2 regions of the Sinomonas atrocyanea genome follow, and region 2 is predicted to be linked to the other one. Evidence: predicted binding sites of a transcription regulator. Region 2 holds the regulator's gene; the other holds the start of a gene.
What was found. Region 2 encodes LexA, which represses DNA repair genes until DNA is damaged. Its sites were predicted from a motif close to TCGAACANNTGTTCGA; they were not measured.
Positions count from the first base shown of each region.

Region 1: SA2016_RS13425 (HNH endonuclease signature motif containing protein) is a predicted target of LexA. The motif match lies at 3,447-3,462, and genes of this name have one in related genera.

Region 1 is NZ_CP014518.1:2,921,899-2,928,674, forward strand. It holds gene SA2016_RS13395 (glutamyl-tRNA reductase) at 1-99, shown strand, start outside; gene moeB (molybdopterin-synthase adenylyltransferase MoeB) at 142-1,326, opposite strand; gene SA2016_RS13405 (TetR/AcrR family transcriptional regulator) at 1,523-2,104, shown strand; gene SA2016_RS13410 (DUF3107 domain-containing protein) at 2,177-2,401, shown strand; gene SA2016_RS13415 (hypothetical protein) at 2,406-2,720, shown strand; gene SA2016_RS22720 (GNAT family N-acetyltransferase) at 2,603-3,379, shown strand; gene SA2016_RS13425 (HNH endonuclease signature motif containing protein) at 3,512-4,996, shown strand; gene SA2016_RS13430 (4a-hydroxytetrahydrobiopterin dehydratase) at 5,017-5,361, opposite strand; gene SA2016_RS13435 (thiazole synthase) at 5,402-6,214, opposite strand; gene thiS (sulfur carrier protein ThiS) at 6,216-6,464, opposite strand; gene thiO (glycine oxidase ThiO) at 6,464-6,776, opposite strand, start outside.
Region 2 is NZ_CP014518.1:1,817,663-1,825,616, forward strand. It holds gene SA2016_RS08380 (ATP-dependent DNA helicase) at 1-1,742, shown strand, start outside; gene lexA (transcriptional repressor LexA) at 1,751-2,458, opposite strand; gene SA2016_RS08390 (LysM peptidoglycan-binding domain-containing protein) at 2,812-3,183, shown strand; gene SA2016_RS08395 (histidinol-phosphate transaminase) at 3,276-4,397, shown strand; gene hisB (imidazoleglycerol-phosphate dehydratase HisB) at 4,445-5,077, shown strand; gene hisH (imidazole glycerol phosphate synthase subunit HisH) at 5,161-5,832, shown strand; gene SA2016_RS21755 (CG2302 family histidine operon protein) at 5,836-5,994, shown strand; gene priA (bifunctional 1-(5-phosphoribosyl)-5-((5-phosphoribosylamino)methylideneamino)imidazole-4-carboxamide isomerase/phosphoribosylanthranilate isomerase PriA) at 6,025-6,765, shown strand; gene SA2016_RS08415 (SseB family protein) at 6,766-7,656, shown strand; gene SA2016_RS08420 (MFS transporter) at 7,702-7,954, shown strand, end outside.

The DNA.
Region 1 (6,776 bases), 1.1 Mb from region 2:
GCCATCCCGGGGATGGTCGCCCCGACGAACGGCGCCGGCCCGGCAGCGGCCTCCGCCGGGGACGCCGACTGCCCGGTGGACCACTCCCGCGCCGTCTGAGCCACCACGGGGGCCTTGGCCCCCGCAGACCGGCGTACCGCCTCAGTAGACCGGCTTCTCCGGCTCGATCTCGCGGACCCACGCGAGCACTCCCCCGTCGAGATGACGGACCTTGGAGAAGCCCGCGTCGATGGCGGCCGCGAGCACGCTCGCCGACCGCACCCCGCCCTTGCAGTGGAAGACCACCTCGCGGTCCCGCGGGACCTCGTCCCAGGCCTCGCCGGAGAGCAGGCGCCCCTGCGGGATCAGCCGGGCGCCGGGGATGGACACGATGGATGCCTCTCCCGGCTCGCGGACATCGATGAGCTCAAAGTCCCTCACCCCTGCCTCGCGGGCCGCCAGCATCGTGGCGAGCTGCCCTGCGGTCACCGTGCGGTCCCTTCCCGGATCGGCAGCGGGAGCGACCCCGCAGAACGCCTCGTAGTCCGTCAGCTCGGTGATCGGAACGGCGTCGGGATCCTTCGCGACGCGGATCTCCCGCCACGTCGCCGTGAGCGCGTCGTAGAGCTGCACGCGGCCGAGGAGCGTCGTGCCCACGCCGGTGATGAGCTTGACGGCCTCGGTGACCATGGAGGCGCCGATCGCGGCGCACAGCATGCCGAACACGCCCCCTTCGCCGCAGGAGGGCACGGAGCCCGCCGGCGGCGGCTCGGGGAAGACGTCACGGTAGGTGGGCCCGTGCTCGGCCCAGAACACACTCACCTGTCCGTCGAAGCGGAAGATCGAGCCCCACACGTACGGCTTGCCGAGGATGGCGGCTGCGTCGTTCACGAGGTAGCGCGTCGCGAAGTTGTCGGTGCCGTCGAGGATGAGGTCGTAGTCGGCGAAGATCTCGAGGGCGTTGGAGGAGTCGAGGTGGACCTCGTGGAGGCGGACCTCCACGTGCGGATTGAGCTCGAGGATCGCGTCCCGCGCCGATTCTGCCTTGGGGCGGCCTACGCCGGAGACGCCGTGGATGACCTGGCGCTGCAGGTTGGACAGCTCGACGGTGTCGTCGTCGACAATCCCGAGGGTCCCCACCCCCGCGGCGGCGAGGTAGAGCATGGCGGGCGATCCCAGTCCCCCGGCTCCCATCACGAGGACCTTGGCGTTCTTGAGGCGCCGCTGCCCGATCTCGCCGATCTCCGGGATGATGACGTGGCGCGAGTAGCGCTGCACTTCCTCCGGGGTGAGCTCCGCGGCCGGCTCGACGAGCGGGGGAAGAATCGGTGACTGCGAGGTGGCCATGCCCCCAATCTAGGCCCGATCGCGGGCGCGCACCCAGCGGGGCCCACGCGGTGGGACGGTCACCGATTCGGCGTGGGGTCATGACCGCCGGGTAGAGTGGGACTACCGTTTGGGCCACGCTCCACAGGCCCGGACCACCCGAAAGGCATCTTCAGTGAGTACCGAACCGCGAGCCACGACCCCGCGCTCGCCCCGAATGCCACGCGACGAGCGGCGCGCCCAGCTCTTGGCAGCCGCCCTCGAGGTCTTCGCGGCCAACGGCTACCACGGCGCCGCCATGGACGAGATCGCCGAGACCGCCCAGGTCAGCAAGCCCGTCCTGTACCAGCACTTCCCCTCGAAGCGCGATCTGTACATCGCGCTCCTGGACAGCCATCTCGGCACGCTGACCGAGCTCATGCGCGCGGCGCTGGATTCCACCACCGACAACCGCGAGCGCGTGAACGCGGTGATCCGCGCCTACTTCGACTTCATCGCCGCGGACGACCAGGCGCACCGCCTCGTCTTCCAGTCGGACCTGGTCAACGACCCGGACGTGGCCTCGCGCCTCGAGACGTTCAACCGGGGATTCTCTGAGGCCATCGCCGAGGTCATCGCCTCGGACACCAAGCTCCCGCTGCTCGAGGCCCAGCTCCTGGGCCGCGGCCTCGCGGGGCTGGCCCAGGTGAGTGCGAGGTACTGGCTCGAGAAGTCCTCCTCCCTCGACATCGACGTTGCGGCGGACCTGGTGGCGCGGCTCGCATGGAAGGGGATCTCGCGCTTCCCCAAAGAGGCCTAAGGTACTCATAGGGAAGCGGGCGGCCCATGCCGGCCCGGTTCCGTTCCAGCCTTCACCGACACAAGGAGTCACGTGGAAATCAAGATCGGCATCCAGAACATCGGCCGCGAGATCATCCTCGAGTCGAACAAGGACGCGGACGAGGTCGCGAAGCTCGTGGCCGAGGCGCTCGCCGACGGCAAGCAGCTGCGGCTCGAGGACGAGAAGGGCCGCCAGGTGATCGTGCCGTCCGCCGTCATCGGCTATGTCGAGCTCGGCGCCCAGGAGCAGCGCCGCGTGGGCTTCGGCGCACTCTGACAGCATGGAAACGGTCTGGTCGCTCGTCATCGTGATCCTCGTGGTGGCTGCCGCGGGCTTCATCGCCTGGGCCACCGACCACCACCACGACGCCTACGGGATCATGCTCCCGGTCGGCGCCGCGGTCGCGTCTGCGTGCCTGACGTGGATCATCCTCGTCTTCGCAGGCACGGGCTACATCGCCGGCCTGACGTGGATGCCGTGGGTGCTTCCGATGGCGGTCGGCATCGCCGCCGCGGTCTGCGTGCCGGTGCTGGTGGGCCGCCGCCGCACGAAGCGGGACGTCGTGGCCCTCACGGAGATCCTCCGCCGCAGCTGAACCGGCTTTTCGCAGGCGCGGACGACGGCGGGTGGTTGCCACCCGCCGCCGTCCGCGCCTCTGCTGTCGCTGGGTCGCCGGAAGCCCGGCGGCCGCTGCCGATCCGGCTTCCGCGCCGCAGTCCGGGCCATGATGGAGCAATGCGAATCCGTTCCGTCCGACGCGACGAACTACCCGCCCTCCAGGCCATTGAGCGTGCGGCCGGGGAGGCCTTCCGGGGCCGCGGCATGGCCCAGATCGCAGACGATGAGCCGCCCACGGTCGAGGCACTCCACCACTACCGCGAGGAGGGACTCGCGTGGGTGGCGGCCGACCGTGAGGACGCACCCGTGGCGTACCTCGTGGCCCGCCTCGTCGACGGCTGCCTGCACATCGAGCAGGTCTCGGTGCATCCTGCGCACGCCGGCCGGCGCATCGGCCGGACGCTGCTGGACCATGCTTCTCGATGGGCGGAGTGCCACGGCGTCCCGGCCCTGACGCTCTCGACGTTCGCCTCGGTGCCCTGGAACGCGCCGTACTACCGGCGCCTCGGCTTCCGCCCGATCGACACCCCGGCCCTGGGTCCGGGACTCGTGCGGATCCGCGCCGAGGAAGAATCGCTCCGGCTGACCCGCTGGCCGCGCGTCTTCATGCGGCGCGAGGTCGGCCCTCGGGACTAGCCGAACCGGGCCAGCGCCACTGGCATTGCCCCCGACCATGGACCTGCATCCCTCGAGACGATAGTATTAGAACATATCTTCGAATCTTTGCCTGGAGTCGGTGCTGGGGGGGGTGAGACCGTGGTGGGTGCGGTGGTGGAGCTGGGGTTCGCGTCGCGGTTCCCCGATGTCCTCGCGGGTGGTCTCGAGGTCTCCGCCGAGGCCCTGGCTGGCCCAGGAGGGACTGCGCGGGCGCTGCAGGCCCTGGCCGACTTCGACGCCTACAGCGCCGCCCTCCGGGCCGTCCTGGTCGACCGGCTCGCCGCCGAGATCGCCGAGGAGCCCCTCGAGGGCCGCCACGGCCAGCCCACCCGCCTCAGCGGGAACATCGCCCACGCCGTCGCCGTCTCCGAGCTCGCCGCCCTGCAGGGCACCTCCGAGCACACCGCTGCGCGGGCGCTGAACTTCTCCACCGCGCTGGTCAACACCCACCCGGCCGTGCACGAGGCCCTCGCCTCCGGAGACATCACCGAGGCCCACGCCCGCGCCCTCGTCGACCAGGCCGCCACCCTGCCCCAGCACGCCGCCGAGCCCTACGCCCTCGAGGCCCTCGCCCGGGTCCGCACCCGCCAGGGACGCCTCCGCACCCCGGGCGAGTTCCGCGCCCTCGCCCGCGACCTGCGCGAGCGCCTCCACCCCGGCTCCATGGCCCACCGCCGCGCCGCGGCCCGCGAGGACCGCAGGGTCTGGCTGCAGCCCGAAGGCGACGGCATGTGCACCCTCTCCGCACTCCTTCCCGCCGAGACGGCCACCGGGATGTACGAGCGCACCGACGCCCTCGCCCGCGCGGCCCGCCGCGCCGACGGCGAGGCACGCACCCTCGCCCAGCTCCGGGCGGATGCCCTGGCCCACGCGGTCCTCGGCGCCCGGGAACGCACGGCGGCGGCGCCCTCGGCGGCCGTCCCCTTCCCCGAGGAACTGCTCGCCGAGGTCAAGGCCGAGATCGTCGTCCACATCCCCCTCGCCGTCGCCCTCGGGGCCTCCGACGCCCCCGCCATCCTGGACGGCCATGGAGCCATCGACCCGGCCACCGCCCGCGCCCTCGCCGCCGCCGCGCCCACATGGCAGCGCCTCTTCACCGACGCCGAGGGCACACCCCTCGCCCTCGGCCGCACCGCCTACCGGCCCCCGGCCGGGCTGCGTCGCTTCCTCCAGTACCGCGACGGCGCCTGCCGCGTCCCCGGCTGCACCCGCCCCGCCCAGAACACCGAGGCAGACCACACCACCGAATGGCAGGACGGCGGCACCACCGACGCCGCCAACCTCGCCCTCCTGTGCCCCCAGCACCACGCCCTCAAGTCCCTCGCCCTCCACCACCTCACCCACGACCGCACCACCGAGGACACCGATGGCACAGACGGCACAGGCACACCCGCCCCCGCCCTGATCTGGACCACCCTCCTCGGCCAGGCCCTCCCCGCCGAGCCCCTCGACCGCGACCACGTCCTCGCCCCCAGGGCCACCGACCACCCACCACGGGGACCATCGGGCAAGCCGGCAACGCGCGGGGAACCACCGGGCACTCCGGCCCATGGCGCGGATGTCGCGGTGCGGGAGGAATCACCCCCGCCGTTCTGACCGCAGAAACTCCGGTACGCCTACGAGCCCGCAGGGCCCTGTGGGAGCCGTTCAGGCTGGGCCACGGCGTCGAGTGCCGCCGCGCGGAGGGTGCAGCGGTGTGCCGCCTCGACGTCGCGGGCGGTGACGGCCGAGCCGGCGTCATGGCTGCTGAAGCGGAGGATGACGCGGTTGTAGCGCCAGTCGAGATCCGGGTGGTGGTTGAGCTCCTCGGCCACCTCGCCGACCGCCGCGATGAGCGCGAGCGCCGCCGCAGCGGTCGGCAGTTTGTACACGGTGGCGAGAGAACCGCCCACATGGCGCCAGTCGGCGAGGCGTCCCAGCTCGTCCCTGATCTCTTCCTCGCTCAGCGGCTCGCGTGCCATAGAAGTCAGGGTAGGCCGGGCTGGCTTCCGGCGGAACTGCTCAGAGGAACTGTGCGCGCCCCTCCATCGGGCTCGAGGCGAGCGCGTGCTCGCGCCGGGGAATGCGGCCCGCCTTCGAGGCGAGGCGCCCAGCCGCGACGGCGTGGCGGAAGGCCCGGGCCATCCGCGCGGGGTCCTGTGCACGGGTCACCGCGGTGGCCAGGAGCACCGCATCGCAGCCCAGTTCCATGGCCAGCGTCGCGTCGGAGGCCGTGCCGATGCCTGCGTCCAGGACCACCGGGACGCCGGCGCGGGCCACGATGAGCTCGATGTTGTGCGGATTCAGGATGCCCAGGCCGGTCCCGATCGGCGCGCCGAGGGGCATGACGGCGACGGCGCCCAGCTGCTCGAGCCGGCGCGCCAGCACGGGATCGTCGTTCGTGTACGCGAACACCTTGAAGCCCCGGCCCACGAGCTGCTCGGTCGCATCGGCGAGCTCAATCGGGTCCGGGAGGAGCGTCGTCTCGTCCGCGATGACCTCGAGCTTGACCCAGTCGGTCTCGAGCGCCTCGCGGGCAAGCTCGGCCGTGAGCACGGCGTCGCGTGCGGTGAAGCACCCGGCGGTGTTGGGCAGGACGCGGATGCCCCGCTCCAGCAGGAGCTGGAAGAGGGACCCCTGCTCGGCGGGCGAATAGCGGCGCATCGCCACGGTGGTCAGCTGCGTGCCGGACGCCTCGAGCGCCTCCCCGAGCCCGTCGAGGCTGGGCGCCCCGCCGGTGCCCATGATGAGCCGCGAGCCCAGCCGCACGCCGTCCACCACGAACGGGTCGTCGTCGAGCGCCGTGCTCTCGTCCCGGATGTGTGCCTGCGTCATCTCAGCCTCCCTGCATCGCTGTGACGAGCTCGACGGCGTCGCCCGCCGCGAGCGTGGTGGTCGCCCAGCTTCCGCGCGGGACCACCTCGGAATTGAGGGCGACGGCGACGCCGAGGCGCCCGCCGTCGGCCGGCCTGCCGTTGTGCTCGAGGGCGCGGCCGGTCGTGGCGGACACGAGGGCCAGCACGGTGGACGGCTGCGGGAGTTCCCGCTGCTCGCCGTTGACGGTGATGCGGTCAGTCGCCTGCATCAGCTGCCTCCTCTCTCTGCCGCCGAGACGGCCGGGATCCTCGCGGGCTGCGAGGCGAATCTGTCGGGCCGGAACGAGTCCCATTGGGGGTCCGTGCGCCCCTCGAGCAGCTGGCGGCACACCTCGGCCGCGGCGGGCGTGAGGAGCACGCCGTGACGGAAGAACCCCGTGGCCACGATGAGTCCGGGCACGTTCCCGACGCGCCCGAGCAGAGGCGCGTTGTCCGGTGTCCCGGGGCGCGCGCGGGCGGTGGTCTCGGTCAGCTCGAGCTCGGCCACGGCGGGCACGAGAGCCTGGGCGTCGCGCAGCAGC
Region 2 (7,954 bases):
TGCCGCGCCTGCTCGAGGCGGTCACGCCCCACCTGGACCGGCCGGTGGACGTGGCCCTGGTCAAGGGCCGCTCCAACTACCTGTGCCGGCACAAGCTCGAGGGCGGGTTCCCGACCGACGAGCCGGCCGAGGGCCAGCTGTTCTCCCTCGGCGAGGACGCGGTGCCCCACCCGGGCGCCGGGCCCACGAGCCAGCTCGGCCGCGAGGTGCAGCGGCTGCGCGAGTGGTCCGAGGAGACCGAGACCGGGGACCGCGACGACCTCGTCCCCGGCGTCACCGACCGTGCCTGGCGGCAGGTCTCCGTGACCGCCCTTGAGTGCCTCGGCGCGCAGAAGTGCCCCTTCGCCGCCGAATGCTTCAGCGAGCTCGCCCGCCAGCGCGGGGCCGAGGCCGACATCGTCGTGACCAACCACGCGATGCTCGCCATCAACGCCTTCGAGGGCCTCAATGTCCTCCCGGAATATGACGTGGTGGTCGTCGACGAGGCCCACGAGCTCGCCGACCGGGTGACCGGCGCCGTGAGCGCCCAGCTCTCCGGGCAGATGATCCAGGCGGCCGCCTCGAGCGCGCGCCGGCACTGCGCCATCTCGGTCGAGGCGCTCCAGGGCGCCGCCACCGCCCTGGAGCTCTCGCTCACCTCCGCACCTACCGGCCTCCTGGCGCGCGGCCTGAACGAGGAGCAGGCGCAGAACGTCGCGCTCGTCCGGGACGCGTGCCGCGTGGCCCTCTCCGACTCGAAGCCTGGGGAGTCGCAGTCGGCCGACGGCGCCCGGCAGGTCGCCCGGTCGCGGCTCATGGCCGTGCTGGAGGTCTGCGAGCGGCTCCTCGATGCCGAGGCCAACCGCGAAGTCGTCTGGGTCACCCGCCTGGGCGCCCCGGACCCCGTCACGGGCTACTCCACGCCGGACGACGACGCACCGGCCATGCTCCACATCGCGCCGCTGAGCATCGGCGGCAGGCTCCGCGACGGGCTCTTCGACGGGCACACCGTGGTGCTCACGAGCGCGACGCTCGCGATCGGCTCCGCCTTCGAGCCCACCGCGGGCGCCCTCGGCCTCCTGGGGCCCGGCGCGCCCACCTGGACCGGCGTGGACGTCGGCTCCCCGTTCGACTACCCGAAGCAGGGCATGCTCTACGTCGCCCGGCACCTGCCCAAGCCCGGCCGCGGCGTCTCGCCCGAGGCGCTCGACGAGCTCGAGGCACTCCTTGCCGCCTCGCGCGGCGGGGCGCTGTGCCTGTTCTCCTCGCGGCGCGCGGCCGAGGAGGCCGCCGACGAGCTGCGGTCGCGGCTGGAGACCACGATCCTGTGCCAGGGCGAGTCGTCCATGAGCGCGCTCGTGAAGCAGTTCGCGGCGGAGCCGGACACCTGCCTGTTCGGGACCATGTCCCTCTGGCAGGGGGTCGACGTGCCGGGGCAGTCGTGCCGGCTCGTCGTGATCGACCGGATCCCGTTCCCGCGCCCGGACGACCCGCTCATGTCCGCCCGCTCCCGGGCCGTCGCCCAGGCCGGGGGCAACGGCTTCATGAGCGTCTCCGCGACCCACGCGGCGGTGCGCCTCGCCCAGGGCGCCGGGCGGCTCATCCGCACGACCGCGGACCGCGGGGTCGTGGCCGTGCTCGACTCGCGCCTCGCCACCGAGCGCTACGGCGCCTTCCTGCGCGGGGCACTGCCGCCGCTGTGGGGCACCACGGACCGCCGCGTGGTGCTGGACGCGCTCGGGAGGCTCGCGCAGGCGGGCTGAGGCTGCGCTCAGACGGAGCGCAGCACCGAGACGACCTTGCCCATGACCGTCGCCTCGTCGCCCAGGATGGGCTCGTACCTGGTGTTCTGGGGCAGGAGCCAGGTGTGGCCGTCACGCTGCCGGAACGTCTTGACCGTGGCCTCGTCGTCGAGCAGGGCGGCGACGATGTCGCCGTTCTCGGCGCTGTTCTGCCGCCTGACGACGACCCAGTCTCCGTCGCAGATGGCCGCATCGATCATCGAGTCGCCCTTGACGCGGAGCATGAACAGCTCCCCGTAGCCCACGAGCTGGCGGGGGAGCGGCATGACGTCCTCGACCGCCTGGTCGGCGAGGATCGGGCCACCGGCGGCGATGCGGCCGACGAGCGGGACCATGGCCGTGTCCGCTGCGGACGCCATGGTCTCCAGCGTGGCCCCGCCGGCGCCGAGCAGCGCCGCGGCGCCCTCGCCGCTAACGCTGAGCTCGCCCTCGTCGAGGGTGAGCGGCATCAGGACCTCCATGGCGCGCGGACGCTTCGGGTCGCGCCGCAGGTAGCCGAGCTTCTCCAGCTGCGACAGCTGGTGCGTGACGCTCGAGAGGCTAGCGAGCCCGACCGTGTCGCCGATCTCGCGCATCGAGGGCGGGTACCCCTTGAGCTGTACCGAGCGCTGGATCGTCTCGAGGATCCTCTTCTGGCGCGCCGTCAGCCCTTTTGCCGCCTTCGTCCGTGGTGCCATGCCGTCCCTGTCCCTTCGCCGCCCGCGCCTCCGCGCGGTCTGTACCGGCTCGGGACCAGAACTGTCGGACCCCCTCCGCACCATGTCTCCATGGCCTTGAGAGGGAGCAGCCGGTCCGAAGGTTCGGGCCCGTGCCCCGTGCTGCTCCCACCGTAGGACAGTTGTGTGCACCTTTCAAACACATGTTCGAGCGAGTCTGGACATTGTTCGTGGACAGGTGCTAGGAAGGAACCAAGAAGTTCGAAGATGCATTCGAAGAAACTGCACCTCCGAGTCCCGCTCCTGCGCTGGAGCTTCGAAGAATCGAAGCCCGCCGCGCCGCCGGACCCGGGAGGTGCAGGGGAAGGCAGACCATGGCACACGCGATCCATCTCGGCCCCCTCGCGGCACCCCGCGCGGCACGGACCTCCCGCACGCCGCTGCGCCTGACGCGGCGGGGACGCATCGTCCTCGTCGTCGTCCCGCTGTTCCTGGCAACGCTCGCGATGCTCATCGCATGGGCGGCCCTCACGGTGCCGGCCCAGGCGGGCGCGGCGCCCCTCACCGGCCCGGGGGCCACCGTGACCGTGACGGTGCAGCCGGGGGAGTCCCTGTGGACGATCGCCGCCCGGCGCGTGCCGAACCAGGATCCGCGGGTCACCGTCAGTCAGATCCAGGACCTCAACGGCCTCACCGGCGTCCGGGTGCTCCCCGGCGAACAGATCCTCGTCCCGGTCCTCAAGTAGCCGCAAGGCGGCTCCGGTGCCGGGCGTCACGAACGCCCTGTCCTGCCGCCTCCGAATGGGGTGCGCCGAGGGCGCTGGCGTAGGCTGGAGCAGTGGACGACCAGCTTCAGCGACTCAACCGGCTCCCTCTCCGCGATGACCTCCGCGGCCAGCATCCGTACGGCGCGCCGCAGATCGATGTCCCCATCCAGCTCAACGTCAACGAGAACACCCACGGCGTCCCGCAGGACGTCCAGGACGCCATCGTGGAGGCCGTCCGCGGAGTCGTCGGGGGCCTGAACCGGTATCCGGACCGTGAGTTCACGCGGCTGCGGGAGTCCCTTGCCGAGTACCTCGGGCACGGCCTCGCCCCGGAGCAGCTCTGGGCCGCCAACGGGTCGAACGAGGTGCTGCAGCAGATCCTCCAGGCCTTCGGCGGCCCGGGGCGATCGGCCCTCGGCTTCCCTCCCACCTACTCGATGTACCCGCTGCTCGCCGCCGGGACCGGCACCGCGTACCTGAAGGGCACCCGCCAGGAGGACTTCGAGCTCACCGCAGCCTCGGCCGCGCGCCAGGTGCGCGAGCTCGCCCCGAACATCGTCTTCCTGTGCTCGCCCAACAACCCGACCGGGACGGCTCTCGGCCTCGACGTGGTCGAGGCCGTCTACGAGGCGGGCGAGGCGAGCCAGGCCATTGTCATCGTCGACGAGGCGTACGCCGAGTTCGCCCAGCTCGGCACGCACAGCGCCCTCACGCTGCTGCCCGGCCGCCCCCGGCTGATCGTGACGCGCACCATGAGCAAGGCCTTCGCCCTCGCCGGCGCACGCCTGGGCTACCTCGCCGCCGCCCCCGAGGTCATCGACGCGCTGCGCCTTGTCCGCCTCCCGTACCACCTCTCCGCCGTCACCCAGGCCACGGCGCTCGCCGCGCTCGAGCACCGGGCCTCCCTCATGGCCGAGGTCGAGGAGATCAAGCACCAGCGGGACCGCATCGTGAAGGAACTGGCGCGCATGGGCCTCACCCCGGCGTCCTCGGACTCGAACTTCGTCTTCTTCACAGGTCTCGGCGACCCGCAGAAGATCTGGCACGGCCTGCTCGAGGCGGGCGTGATCGTGCGCGACGTCGGGATCCCCGGGAGCCTGCGGGTCACCGCGGGCACCGAGCGCGAGACGAGCGCGTTCCTGACGCGGCTCGAGGAGCTCCTCGCCGCGGACGGCCGCCTGCCCGCCGCCTAGAATAAAAGAAGCACCCCCGCAGACGCCTGATCGAAGGACACACACCCATGAGTACCGAGCTGCAGACCGCGCCCGTGACCCAGCGGACCGCGCGGATGGAGCGCACCACGAGCGAGTCCTCGGTCCTCGTCGACATCAACCTCGACGGCACCGGCCGCTCCGACATCTCCAGCAGCGTCCCGTTCTACGACCACATGCTCACGGCCCTGTCCAAGCATTCGCTGATCGACCTGACCGTGAAGGCGACCGGGGACACGCATATCGACGTCCACCACACCGTCGAGGACATTGCGATCACGTTCGGCGAGGTCCTCAAGCAGGCGCTCGGCAACAAGGCCGGCATCCGCCGCTTCGGCGAGGCCTCGGTGCCGCTCGACGAGGCGCTCGCGCACGCGGTCGTGGACGTCTCGGGGCGCCCCTACCTCGTCCACAGCGGGGAGCCGGCAGGCCAGGAGTACCACCTCATCGGCGGCCACTTCACCGGCTCGCTCACGCGCCACGTGTTCGAGGCCATCACCCTGCACGCCGGGATCTGCCTGCACATGAACGTCCTCGCGGGCCGCGACCCCCACCACATCGTCGAGGCCCAGTTCAAGGCCTTCGCCCGGGCCCTGCGCGCCGCCGTCGAGCCGGACCCGCGCATCGGCGACGCCATCCCGTCCACGAAGGGGGCCCTGTGACCGCGGCGCCCGACGCCCTTCCCACCGCCCCCGAGGGCACCCCGGGCGCGGTCGTCGTCGACCCGAGGCACGCCGCGGAGAAGGTGCCGGACCCGCACGGCCGGCCCACCGTCGTCGTGCTCGACTACGGATCGGGGAACGTCCGCTCCGCGGTCCGCGCCCTCGAGCGCGCCGGAGCGGCCGTAACCCTGAGCTCGAAGGCCGAGGACGCGCTCGCGGCGGACGGCCTCGTCGTGCCCGGGGTCGGGGCCTTCGCGACCGTCATGAAGGAGCTCGCCGCGGTCGACGGACTGCGGATCATCGGCCGCCGCGTCGCCGGGGGACGGCCCGTCCTCGCCATCTGCGTCGGCCTGCAGGTCATGTTCGAGCGCGGCATCGAGCACGGCGTCGAGGCCGAGGGCCTCGGCGAGTGGCCCGGCACGGTCGAGCTCCTCCCCGCCGACGTCGTCCCGCACATGGGCTGGAACACCGTCACCGTCCCCGAGGGCTCGAAGCTCTTCGCCGGGGTCGAGCACGAGCGCTTCTACTTCGTGCACTCCTACGGGGTGCAGTCGTGGGACTTCGAGGTGGCCCAGCCGCGCATGGCGCCCCCGCTCGTGACGTGGAGCGAGCACGGCGCGCCGTTCATCGCCGCGGTCGAGAACGGCCCCCTGTGCGCCACCCAGTTCCACCCCGAGAAGTCGGGCGACGCCGGGGCCCGGCTCCTGCGCAACTGGGTCGAGTCGCTCACCAAGCCCGCTGCCGGGGCGTCCTGACGCATGTGGTCCGTGCTGCTGTTCGGCCTCGCGGGGCTGCTCGTCGGTGGTGCCGTCTCGTTCCGCCGCCAAGGACTGCCCAACTGGACTTGGATCGCCTTCGGGGCGCTCGCCGCAGCCGCCCTCGTGGCGGCCTACCTGCTGACCCTGCCGGCCGCGTGAGCCGGCGGAGACGACACTGAGGGAGACACCATGACCGACCAGGCCCCCGTCCTCGAACTGCTGCCCGCCGTCGACATCGTCGACGGCCAGGCCGTCCGGCTCGTCCAGGGCGAGGCCGGCAGCGAGACCGGCTACGGCTCGCCGCTCGATGCAGCCCACGCGTGGCAGGACGCCGGCGCCGAGTGGGTCCACCTCGTGGACCTCGACGCGGCGTTCGGCCGCGGCGACAACCGGGCGCTCATCGCCGAGGTCGTGCGCGGCCTCTCGCTCAAGGTCGAGCTCTCCGGCGGCCTGCGCGACGACGCCTCCCTCGAGGCGGCGCTCGAGCTCGGGGTGGCCCGGGTGAACCTCGGCACGGCGGCGATCGAGGACCCCGAGTGGACGGCCAAGGCCATCGCCCGCCACGGCGAGCGGATCGCCGTCGGCCTCGACGTGCGCGGCACGACCCTCGCCGGCCGCGGCTGGACCAAGGAGGGCGGGAACCTCTGGGACGTGCTCGCCCAGCTCGAGGACGCCGGGTGTGCCCGCTACGTCGTCACCGACGTCACCAAGGACGGCACCCTCCGCGGGCCCAACGTCGAGCTCCTGCAGCAGATGTGCGCCCGCACGGACAAGCCCGTCGTGGCCTCCGGCGGCATCTCCAGCCTCGAGGACCTCCGCACCCTGCGGACCCTCGTGCCCCTCGGCGTCGAGGGCGCGATCGTGGGCAAGGCCCTCTACTCCGGCCAGTTCACGCTGCCGGAGGCGCTCGACGTCGCCGGGCGGCGCTGAATGGCCGGGGCGCACGACGACGGCCCGTCGCCTTCGACGGAACGCCGCCTTCCCGGGCACATCGCCGCGGCGCTCGCCCGCGCCGGCCGCCCAGCCGACTCCGCCGGCCAGCCCTGGGACGGGCGCGACCTGAGCGGCGACGGCAACCCCCTCCACCAGTTCGACGCCGACGAGGGCCGCCCGGACCCGGCCGTGGCCGCCGCGGTCGCCGACCTCGTCGCGGGCACCGGGAGCGAGGCCGGCGTCCACCGCGCCCTCGCCGGAGCGCGCGTGTTCGTCGCCGTGGTGGCCAGCCTGGCCGAGGGAGGCCTCGGCGAGCACGGCTTCGCCGAGGACAAGGAGGCGGACATGGCCCTCGTGACGGTCGCCGCCCCGGACGGCCGCAAGGCGCTGCCGGTCTTCACCTCCGTCGAACGCCTCGAGGCGTGGCACCGGGACGCGCGCCCGGTCGCCGTGTTCGCTCCCCGCGCCGCGCTCTCCGCCGTCTCCGAAGGCGCCGAGCTGCTGGTGCTCGACCCGGGCGCTGACGTCACCCTCGTGCTGCGGCGCCCCGCGGTCTGGGCGCTCGCCCAGCAGAAGGAATGGACCCCCTCGTACGCGGACCCTTCCCTCGTGGACGAGGTCGAGAAGGCCGCTGAAGGGCTCGCCCCGGTGCGCGGCATCGCGATCTCCCCGGGCGCAGGGGTGGCGTCGAGGGATGCGGCGGGGCGCATCGTCGCGGGCGGCGGCGCGGGGCCGGAGCTGCGCCTCACGGTCTCCCTCGCGCCGGGTTTGCCAGCGGAGGCGGTGCGTGAGACGGTGTCAGAGCTGAACGGCAGGCTCGCCGTCAGCACCCGCTTCGCGGAAGCCGTCGACTCCATCGAGGTCAAGGTCCGCGCCGCGGACGGCTGAGTTCCGCCCTGCCACCGCCGGGCGGTGCGCACGGAAGAGGAACCCATGGACTTCGCCCAGTACGGGCACCTGTGGCGCCGGAAAGAGGTCCGGCGCCTGCTGCTCGTGGCGATGGTCGCGCGGCTCCCGCACTCCGCCGCCGGCGTGCTCCTGACCCTGCACGTCGTCCAGACCCTCGGCCTCGGGTACGCGGCCGCGGGCGCCGTGGCGGCGGTACTGACGATCGGGATCGCCCTCGGTGCCCCGTGGAGGGGCCGCAGGGTCGACACGGTGGGACTGCGGCCCGCGCTCATCCCCT